2 linked regions of the Streptomyces venezuelae genome follow. The protein of the gene in region 1 interacts with the protein of each later gene in a pairwise test. Links are inferred from orthologs where the notes say so. Each region holds a gene or a part of one and is shown on either strand. Other genes may lie near its edges.

What was found.
Region 2: the proteins of DEJ47_RS22810 (region 1) and rlmB interact in binary tests that used the Escherichia coli proteins (3 or more experiments, as listed by UniProt). The link is inferred for Streptomyces venezuelae from one-to-one orthologs.

Annotation. Positions count from the first base shown.
Region 1 is NZ_CP029193.1:4,892,253-4,895,126, reverse strand. It holds DEJ47_RS22810 (NAD(P)H-hydrate dehydratase), read right to left. Parts: upstream 2,224-2,874; coding sequence 778-2,223; downstream 1-777. Other genes in the region: coaA (type I pantothenate kinase), read left to right, coding at 2,711-2,874; DEJ47_RS22805 (holo-ACP synthase), read right to left, coding at 2,272-2,640; alr (alanine racemase), read right to left, coding at 1-702. UniProt on the Escherichia coli protein: Bifunctional enzyme that catalyzes the epimerization of the S- and R-forms of NAD(P)HX and the dehydration of the S-form of NAD(P)HX at the expense of ADP, which is converted to AMP.
Region 2 is NZ_CP029193.1:3,781,699-3,789,467, forward strand. What follows is about bases 3,107-5,879. They hold rlmB (23S rRNA (guanosine(2251)-2'-O)-methyltransferase RlmB), read right to left. Parts: upstream 5,081-5,879; coding sequence 4,133-5,080; downstream 3,107-4,132. Other genes in these bases: DEJ47_RS17440 (DoxX family membrane protein), read right to left, coding at 3,107-4,036; cysS (cysteine--tRNA ligase), read right to left, coding at 5,219-5,879. Outside these bases: DEJ47_RS17425 (ABC transporter ATP-binding protein), read left to right, coding at 1-777; DEJ47_RS17430 (hypothetical protein), read left to right, coding at 1,046-1,507; DEJ47_RS17435 (NDP-sugar synthase), read left to right, coding at 1,544-2,263; more of DEJ47_RS17440, read right to left, coding at 2,357-3,106; more of cysS, read right to left, coding at 5,880-6,622; DEJ47_RS17455 (PPOX class F420-dependent oxidoreductase), read right to left, coding at 6,703-7,107; ispF (2-C-methyl-D-erythritol 2,4-cyclodiphosphate synthase), read right to left, coding at 7,175-7,690; ispD (2-C-methyl-D-erythritol 4-phosphate cytidylyltransferase), read right to left, coding at 7,680-7,769. UniProt on the Escherichia coli protein: Specifically methylates the ribose of guanosine 2251 in 23S rRNA.

The DNA of each region.
Region 1 (2,874 bases):
CGAGACGCCGTACATCGCGATGCCCGGACGCACGAGGTCGAAGTGCGCCTCCGGAAGCGTCAGCATGCCCGGGGAGTTGGCGATGTGCCGCACCTCGGGACGCAGCCCCCGGTCCTCGGCGTACGCCACCATCTCGCGGAAGACGGTGAGCTGCGCGGCGATCGACGGGTGCCCGGGTTCGTCGGCGCACGCGAAGTGCGACCAGAGCCCGGTGACCGTGACCAGGCCTTCGGCCTCGGCACGCAGGACGCGGTCGACGAGATCGGGCCAGTCCGCGGGCATGCAGCCGTTCCGCCCCAACCCCGTGTCGGCCTTGAGCTGGACACGCGCGGTCCGCCCCGCCGCACGCGCGGCGGCCGTCACCTCCTCCAGCGCCCACAGCGCGCTGACCGACATGTCGAGGTCGGCCTCGACGCCCTCCCGCCAGGGCCCGCCGGGCGTCCACAGCCAGCACATGATGCGGCCGGGCAGCCCCGCGGCGCGCAGGGCCAGGGCTTCTTCGGGAGTGGCGGTGCCGATCCACGTGGCGCCGGCCTGACGTGCGGCCCTGGCGCAGGGCACCATCCCGTGGCCGTAACCGTCCGCTTTCACCACGGCCATGAACGCGGCGTCCGGCGCGTGGGCGCGCAGCGCGCGCACGTTGGCGCGGAGGGCGGCGAGGTCGATCTCGGCCCGGACACGGAAGGGTGCTGTCTCGTTCATCGCGGACAAGTGTCTCAGAGCCCGCCGACACCCCCTGCTCCCGCAGGCCTTGGCCCCGACCGGGGCCCGGCCCGCTCACCCCCGATCGGGCCGCCCCACCTCCCGCCACACCGCCGGAATCGCGTTCGCCACGTCGTGCGCCCCCACGGGTGCCCCCTCCGACGCGTACCGCCCGGCGAGCCCGTGGAGGTAGGCGCCCACGGACCCCGCGTCCCGCGCGTCGAGACCGGCCGCGAGGAGGGACCCGGCGAGCCCGGACAGCACGTCGCCGCTGCCCGCCGTGGCGAGCCACGGTGTCCCGGTCGGGTTGACCCGTACGGGGCCCTCGCCCGAGGCCACCAGCGTCGTCGACCCCTTCAGCAGCACCGTCGCCCCGTACCGCCGCGCCAGCTCCCGTGCGGCGGAGAGCCGCCCCGCCTCGACCTCTTCCCTGGCCACGCCGAGCAGCGCGGCGGCCTCCCCGGCGTGCGGGGTGAGGAGCGTCGGGGCCCGCCGCTCCCGTACGTCCCGTTCCCCGGCGAGCCGCAGCCCGTCGGCGTCGATCAGCACGGGCACATCCGCGGCGAGCACCTCGCCGAGCCGTTCCGCGTCCTCGCCGAGCCCGGGGCCCACGACCCACGCCTGCACGCGCCCCGCCTTGGAGGGCGGCCCCGTCGACACCAGGGTCTCGGGGAACCGCGCGATGACGGCGTCCGCGGCGGGACCCACGTACCGGACGGCTCCCGCGCCCCCGCGCAGCGCGCCCGCGACGGCGAGCACGGCGGCGCCGGGATACCGCTCGGACCCGGCGACGATGCCCACGACCCCGCGCCGGTACTTGTCGCTCTCCCCGCCGGGCACCGGCAGCAGCCGCTCGACGTCCGCGAACTGCAGCGCCTCCGCCTCCGCCCGCCCCAGGTCCGCCGGTGCGAGCCCGATGTCGACGAGCCGCACGACACCGGCGTACTCCCGGCCCGGATCGATGAGAAGACCCGGCTTGTACGCGCCGAACGTCACCGTCACATCGGCCCGCACCGCGTCCCCGTGCACCTCACCCGTGTCGGCGTCGACGCCGCTCGGCAGGTCCACAGCGACGACCACGGCGTCGCGCACCGCCGCCACGAGCCGCGCGGCGTCCTCCCGCAGCCCGCCCCGGCCCCCGATCCCCACGATCCCGTCCACGACGAGCCCGGCCCGCGCGACCACACCCTCGGCCCGCGCCTCGTCGGCGCCCACCACGAGGCCGCCGGCTGCCCGCAGCGCGGCGAGCCCTCCGGTATGCGCGCGCTCGGGGGCGAGCAGCACGGCACTGACCCCGGCGCCGCGCCGGGCGAGCCGGGCACCGGCATACAGGGCGTCACCCCCGTTGTCCCCGCTGCCCACGAGCAGCGTGACTCTCGCCCCGTACACCTTGCCGAGCAGCCGGGCGCACTCGGCGGCGAGACCGGCCGCCGCACGCTGCATCAACACACCTTCGGGCCCCCGGTCCATGACGACCCGCTCGCCCGCCCTGACGCTCTCCACGCTGTACGCAGTACGCATACGCCCAGTCTGCCCCCGCGCGAGGCGTCCCCGCCGAACGGAGCCCGCCTAGCCCTCCGCCACCACCACCGCGGAGGCGACCCCCGCGTCATGGCTGAGCGACACGTGCCAGGACCGCACACCGAGCGCCGAGGCCCGCTCGGCCACCGTCCCCTTCACCCGGACCCGGGGCTGCCCGCTCTCCTCGACGTACACCTCGGCGTCGGTCCACCGCAGCCCCGCGGGCGCCCCCAGCGCCTTGGCCAACGCCTCCTTCGCCGCGAACCGCGCCGCCAGCGAGGCGATGCCCCGCCGCTCCCCGCCCGGCAGCAGCAACTCGCTCTCCACGAAGAGCCGATCCGCCATCCCGGGCGTCCGTTCCATCGCGGCGCCGAACCGCTCGATCTCCGCGACATCGATGCCAACCCCAATAATCACCGGCTCAGCGTGACACACCCCACCCCCCACCCCACCCCCCGTCCTGTTCGGACAGCCGTAACAATGGACTGTGATCTCTTCGGTCTCCGTGCCCCCGACGGCACCCCGGAGCGCCCACCGGCCCAGGCCGGAGGCGACTCCCTACGTCGACCTCACCCGCACCGAGTGGAGCGCGCTTCGCGAGAAGACGCCGCTCCCCCTGACGGCGGAAGAGGTGGAACAGCTCCGCGGCCT
Region 2 (7,769 bases), 1.1 Mb from region 1 along the record:
AAGATCCTCGACCTCACCGAGTACCTCGGGCGCAAGCCGAAGGCCCTCTCCGGTGGTCAGCGTCAGCGTGTCGCCATGGGTCGGGCCATCGTGCGTGAGCCGCAGGTCTTCCTCATGGACGAGCCGCTGTCCAACCTCGACGCCAAGCTCCGTGTGAGCACCCGTACGCAGATCGCCAGCCTGCAGCGCAGGCTCGGCATCACCACCGTGTACGTCACGCACGACCAGGTCGAGGCCATGACCATGGGCGACCGCGTGGCCGTCCTGAAGGACGGGCTGCTGCAGCAGGTCGACTCGCCGCGCAACATGTACGACCGCCCGGCCAACCTCTTCGTCGCCGGCTTCATCGGCTCCCCCGCCATGAACCTCGTCGAGGTGCCGATCACCGATGGCGGTGTGAAGTTCGGGAACAGTGTCGTGCCGGTCAACCGGGAGGCGCTGAGCGCTGCCGCCGACCGTGGTGACCGTACCGTCACCGTCGGCGTCCGGCCCGAGCACTTCGACATCGTCGAACAGAACGGTGGCGCCGCGAAGTCCCTCTCCAAGGAGACCGAGGACGCCCCGGCCGGCCTCGCCGTGTCCGTGAACGTCGTCGAGGAGCTCGGCGCCGACGGTTACGTCTACGGCACCGCCGAGGTCGGCGGCGAGCAGAAGGACCTCGTCGTCCGCGTCAACGGCCGCCAGGTACCGGACAAGGGCGCGCAGCTGCACGTCGTGCCCCGTCCGGGTGAGACCCACGTGTTCTCCACCTCCACGGGCGAGCGCCTCAGCGACTGAGGCAGCCGGAAGCAACCGGAGGCAACCGGAAGCAGCCGGATCCAGGCCGCGAACGCCACGGTCCCGAAGGGCCCCGCACCCCGCGTGCGGGGCCCTTCGCGTACGCCCGTCCGCCACCACGAACCCCACCCCGTTGTCGACAAATACCCCGGCACATCGGTCATTTCGACGTTCCGGCGTCAACACCGCTCCAGAGGAAACCTCTTCCCTGTCGCTCGACCGGGTGACTAAATGTCGCCAAATCATCACCTAGCGCTACGCTCCTCGCGTGACGCACTCCGCCAACTACACCCAGAAGCCGCGCCGAGCCCACCGGGGCCCCGCCCGTCGCATCGGCCGCACGCTCGCTCTCGTCCTGCCCGTGATGCTGGTGCTTTCCGGGACCCTCGCGGTCACCAGCGTCAACTGGTCGGGGAACGCCTCGGACTCGATGCTCACCGCATCCGCCGACAACCTCTCCAAGCCCGCCAAGTCCCGCGCCCCGCAGGACGTCCTGCGCGACCGGCTCCTCCTGGAACTCCAGGAGAAGAACCCGGGCGTGGCGCTCACGCACCTCCAGCAGGAGGTGAACCGCCACCCGTCGCTCGCCCGGCACTGTGCCGCGCTGGCCCGCGCGCTCGGCCGTGCCGCCGTGCGGGTCTACGGCCCGACACGCGCCCAGTCGTACGCCAGGCCCGTCTGCGACACGTCCTTCGCCACGGGCGTGGCCGCGGCCCATCAGAAGGGCTGAGCGGCCGGCCGCGTACCGCCGCGTAGGGTTTCCGGCATGACCACGCTGAAGCCCACGCAGGCTGTCGTCCTGGCCGGTGGCCAGGGCTCCCGGCTCCGCCCGTACACCGACGACCGGCCCAAGCCGATGGTCGAGATCCCCGGCACGGGGACCCCGATCATCGGCCATCAACTTGCCTGGCTCGCCGAGGAAGGCGTGACGGATGCCGTCGTCTCCTGCGGCCACCTCGCCGAGGTCCTCCAGGAGTGGCTGGACTCCGCCGACCTGCCGTTGAACGTGACCACGGTCGTCGAGAAGGAGCCCCTGGGCCGCGGCGGCGGCCTCAAGTACGCCGCCCGGCACCTGCCGCACGCGGACCAGCCCTGGTACGCGACGAACGGCGACATCTGGACCCGCTTCTCGCTGCGCGACATGGCTGCCTTCCACGCCGAGCGCGACGCCACGGCCACCCTCGCCCTGGCCCGCCCCCGCATCCCGTGGGGCGCCGTCGAGACCGACGCGTTCGGCCACATCACGGACTTCGTCGAGGCTCCGCCGTCCCCGTACCTCATCAACGCGGGCGTGTACGTCTTCGCGGCCGAGTTCACCTCGCTCCTGCCGGACCTCGGCGACCACGAGCGCACCACGTTCCCGCGCCTGGCCCGCGCGAAGCGCCTCGCGGGCTTCCCACTGCCGCAGGGCGCCTACTGGCGCGCGATCGACACCGCGAAGGACCTCACCGAGGCCGCCAAGGAGCTCGCCGCGCAGGGCCGTTGACCCTGCCGCCCCAACGACTCCGGTACGTCGATGGGCCCCGCACACGCGCTGTGCGGGGCCCATCGACGTACGTACGCGTACCGGCGTCCTCGGTCAGCGGCCGAGCACACCGCCCAGCAGGCCGCCGGGCTGCTCGCCGCCCGAACCGCCCCCCGAACCACCGGACGCGTTGGTACCGCTCTGCGCGCCGCCCGAACCGCCGCTGGACGAGGGCCCCGCGGTCGTTCCCGCGGCCGGCTGCTGCTGCTGCGGCGCCGACTGCTGCGGCGGGGCCTGGCCCGCCGTGCTGCTGCCCTGCGTCTGGCTGGGCTGTCCGCCCGAACCGACCGTGCCGGTCTCGCGGGCCGTGCCCGGGGCCGTGGCGCCCTGCGTGGGGCTCGCTGAGCCGCGGCCCTGCGTCGGGGAGCTCGATGACGCGGACGGGCTCTGGGAGCGCTGCTTCTGCCGCTTCTTCGCGGGGTCCTGGGGAAGCGCGGAGCCCGGCAGTTCGTTGCGCGGGGCCTCGCCGGGGCCGGGCACGGTGACACGGTCCGCGTCCCGCACCGCGCCGCCCAGCATCGAGCCGATGAGCAGCGTCAGACCGATGACGATCCCGCCGATCAGACCGCCCCGCCGCAGCACGCGCCGCCGCAGGTCCCAGATGTCGGAGCGCGGCCCGAGCGTGCGCCACGCCTCACCGGCGAGGCGTCCGTCGACGGAGTAGACGGGTGCGCCCGCGATGATCAGCGGAGACCACGCGGCGAGGTAGATGATGTCGGGCGCGTCGTAGGCGGGGACGGTCTTCCAGCTGACGGTGACGATGAGCGCCGCCGAGAGCAGCACACCGACGGAGGCGGCGACCCGCTGCCAGAGCCCGAGGACCGTCAGAACGCCGACGACGACCTGGAGGAAGGCGATGCACAGGCCGGCGCCCACGGGGTGCTGGAGGGCGAAGTCGCGCAGTGGCTCGGCGAGCGCCCAGGGGTGCAGCGAGTTGAGCCACTTGACCATGGAGCCGCGCTGGCCGCCGTCGAAGTAGACGGGGTCGCAGAGCTTGCCCATGCCGGCGTAGATGGAGATGAACCCGAGGAAGACGCGCATCGGGAGCAGGACGACGCCGAGGTTCATGCGGCGGCCCGGGTAGTAGGCGTGCCGGACGGGGTCCGAGCCGTGCCTGCGCGCCCGCTGCGTGCCGCCTTCGTCGTCGTACGCGTCGTCGTCGGCGTCGTCGTAGCCGCGGTCGTCGTACTCCTGCTCGAGCCGCTCGTCGTAGTCGCTGCCGGGCAGCCGCATCTGCGGCAGCATCCGGGTGCCGGGTTCGGGGGTGCGCGGGCCGATGACGGCGGGCGTCTCGACGGTCTCCGGTCCTTCGTCGACGCCGACGCGGGGGATGACCTGGGTGGCGCCCGCGTCCTCCGCGCTGTTGTAGGGACCGGCCTCCTCGGCCGAACGGCGCACGCCGCCGCCGCGCACGGCCTGCAGCAGTCTGATGGCGCCCGTGTCGTCCGGGGCGGACTTCCCGCTCCAGACGACGGGCGCGCGGCGTTTGGCGGCCGCACCGGCCGCGGCGGCGGCGGGCATGCGTGCCGTCTCGTCGGGCATGCCCAAGTGCCGTGAGATACGCGGGGATTGAGTGCGCCCAGCGGCGGGAAGCTGCACGCGGAAACTCGCGTGATTGACGATGACCTGCGCCGGGTCGCTCGGCACCTTCACCATGCTCAGCGCGGGAGCATCGTCAAAACCTGACGAGCTTCCCCCAGTGGGAGTGCGGGGTGTTCTGGTGTCCACACTCATCTAACCGAGTGATGTGTGTTTAGGACACTGCCTTGACCATGGAGAAATGTCCGGACCGCGTCAAAAGATCACCGCGGCCCGGACATCCCCGGGGAATCAGGCGCGGCGCCGCGCCGCCTCGTACAGCACGACGCCCGCCGCGACACCGGCGTTCAGGGACTCCGCGCCACCCGGCATCGGAATCCGCACGCGGAAGTCGCAGGTCTCGCCGACGAGGCGCGAGAGGCCCTTGCCCTCGCTGCCGACGACGATGACGACGGGACCGGACAGCGCCTCCAGGTCACCGACCTCGTGCTCGCCGTCGGCGGCGAGGCCGACCACGGCGACGCCGGCCTTCTTGTACTGCTCCAGGGCGCGCGTCAGGTTCGTGGCGCGGGCGACCGGCGTCCGCGCGGCGGTGCCCGCGGACGTCTTCCACGCGCCGGCCGTCATACCGGCGGCGCGCCGCTCGGGCACGAGCACGCCGTGGCCGCCGAACGCGCAGACGGAGCGGACGACCGCGCCGAGGTTGCGCGGGTCCGTGACGCCGTCGAGGGCGACGATCAGCGGGTCCTGGCCCTCGTCGAACGCGGCGGCGACGAGGTCCTCCGGGTGCGCGTACTCGTACGGCGGGACCTGGAGCACGAGGCCCTGGTGGTTGAGGCCGTTCGTCATGCGGTCCAGCTCGGGGCGGGGCGCCTCCATCAGGTGGATGCCGCCGCGCTCGGCCGCGAGCTGCAGCGCCTCGCGGACCCGCTCGTCGTTGTCGATGAACTGCTGGACGTAGAGCGTGGAGGCGGGCACGCCGTCGCGCAGCGCCTCGAAGACCGGGTTGCGGCCGACGACCATCTCGGAGGTGCCCTTGCCGCCGCGCCCCTTGGGCGTGGCGGTGCGGCGGCCGACGGCCTTCTTGGCCTTGGCGTTGGCGATGCGGTTCTTCACATGCCCCTTGCGCATCTCGGCGGGCGGCGTCGGACCCTTGCCCTCCAGGCCGCGGCGCCGATTGCCGCCGCTGCCGACCTGCGCGCCCTTCTTGCCGGACATGCGGCGGTTGTTAGCGGCCATGACCTACCTGTCTGTCGTGATGCGTGGGCGCGTACGTGCGTACGCGCGCGGGTGTACGTCGGTGTACTGGGTGTACGTCTATGAAGTGTGCCGCCCGGAAGGCCGTAAGGCACATCCGGGCGGCACATCGGCTGTGGCCTAGCGCGGGCCGAGCGTCCAGCGGGGACCGGTCGGGCTGTCCTCGATGACGAGGCCCGACTGGTTGAGCTGGTCGCGGATCGCGTCGGCGGTGCCCCAGTCCTTGCGGGACCGGGCGGCCTCGCGCTGGTCGAGGACGAGTCGGACCAGGGTGTCGACGGCCCCGTGCAGGTCCTCGCCGCGGTCGGTCTCGCCGCCGGCCCAGTGCGGGTCGAGCGGGTCGAGGCCGAGGACGCCGAGCATGGCCCGCACCTCGGCGAGGCGTGCGACGGCGGCTTCCTTGTCGTCGGCGGCGAGGGCGGAGTTCCCCTGCCTGACCGTGGTGTGGACGATGGCGAGCGCCTGCGGGACGCCCATGTCGTCGTCCATGGCGTCGGCGAACGCGGGCGGGACCTGGGCGGCGGGCTCGACGACGCCGCCGGCCTTCTCCACGACGCGCTGCACGAAGCCCTCGATGCGGGCGAACGCGGACTCGGCCTCGCGCAGGGCCTCCTCGCTGTACTCGATCATCGAGCGGTAGTGCGGGGTGCCGAGGTAGTAGCGGAGCACGATGGGCCGCCACTGCTTGACCATCTCGCTCACGAGCACCGAGTTGCCCAGCGACTTGGACATCTTCTCGCCGCTCATGGTGACCCAGCCGTTGTGCACCCAGTAGCGCGCGAAGGTGTCACCGAAGGCCTTGGCCTGCGCGATCTCGTTCTCGTGGTGCGGGAAGATCAGATCGATCCCGCCCCCGTGAATGTCGAACTCTTCACCCAGGTACTTGTGGGCCATGGCCGAGCACTCCAGGTGCCAGCCGGGCCGGCCACGCCCCCAGGGCGTCTCCCAGCTCGGCTCGCCTTCCTTGGCCGCCTTCCACATGGCGAAGTCACGCGGGTCGCGCTTGCCGGTCTCGCCCTCGCCCGAGGGCTGGCGCAGATCGTCCAGGTCCTGGTTGGAGAGCTCCAGGTAGCCGGGGAAGGACCGCACGTCGAAGTAGACGTTGCCGTCGGCCTCGTAGGCGTGCCCGCGCTCGATGAGACCGCGCATCATCTCGACCATCTCGGTGATGTGGCCGGTGGCACGCGGCTCGTAGGTGGGCGGGAGGCAGCCGAGCGCGTCGTAACCGCTGTTGAACGCGCGCTCGTTCTCGTACCCGATGGCCCACCAGGGCCTGCCCTGCTCACCCGACTTCCGGATGATCTTGTCGTCGATGTCGGTCACGTTCCTGATGAACGTCACGTCGTAGCCGCGGTACGCGAACCAGCGGCGCATGATGTCGAAGTTCAGACCGGACCGGATGTGCCCGATGTGCGGGGCGGCCTGCACCGTGGCACCACAGAGGTAGATCGAGACACAGCCGTCGTTGAGGGGGCTGAAGTCACGGATCTGCCGGGCGCTGGTGTCGTACAGGCGAATCGTCACCACTCCAGGGTAGTGGGCGCGGGACAGTGCCCCACGCCCCCTGGCCCCACCGTGCACGGACTGTGACGTGAGGCCCGCCCTCAGATGCTCCCGACCACCTTCCGCGCGCTCACCCGGACCACGACCCGCTGGGAGTCGTTCTTCGAGGCCGGGTTGAACTCCGCGTACTTCTTGCCCGTGTACTTCAACGACAGCTCGTCGATGAGCTCCTGCCCGCCCTCCGTCGTCATCTCCGCCGTCCCACGGATCTCCGCGTACGTGTACGGCGCGTCGAAGGGCTGCACCAGCACCGTCACCCGCGGGTCCCGCCGCAGGTTCTTCTCCTTGCGCCGGCCGACCGTCGTCGAGAACAGCACATCGTCCCCGTCACGCTTCACCCAGACCGGGGACACCTGCGGACTCCCGTCCGGCTGAATGGTCGCGACGTTGATGAAGACCGGCGTGTCGAGCAGCGCTTTGAGGTCGTCGGAGAGTTGGGCGGACATGGCTCACTCCTTCGTGGGGCGTGCGGGGTTTGTCTGTACGAGGCATACGAATACCCCATTGCCCGCCCTACGACGACGTACGTACGACCAACGCGGTGGCGATCGCCGCCAGGCCGTCGCCGCGGCCCGGGAAGCCCAGGCCGTCGGTGGTGGCCCCGGAGACGGAGACCGGGGCGCCCGCCGCATCGGAGAGCACCTTCTGGGCCTCGTCCCTGCGCCTGCCGATCTTCGGGCGGTCGCCGATGACCTGGACGGCGACGTTGCCGATGGCGAAGCCGGCGTCCCTGACGATGCGGGCGGCCTCGGCGAGCAGGGTCAGGCCGGAGGCGCCGGACCACTCGGGGCGTCCGGTGCCGAAGTGGGCGCCGAGGTCGCCGAGGCCCGCCGCGGAGAACAGCGCGTTGCACGCGGCGTGCGCGACGACGTCGGCGTCGGAGTGCCCGGCCAGACCGGGGCCCTGGTCCTCCCACTTGAGGCCCGCACACCACAGCTCGCGGCCCTCTTCGAAGGCGTGGATGTCGGTGCCGATGCCCACCTGGGGGAGGAGGGCCCGCACCTGTGCCTCATCGGTCTCAGAAGCCATCGTTCGCCCTCCTCCGGGCCAGGACCGCCTCCGCGAGCACGAGGTCCAGGGGACGCGTCACCTTGAACGCCTCCTCGTG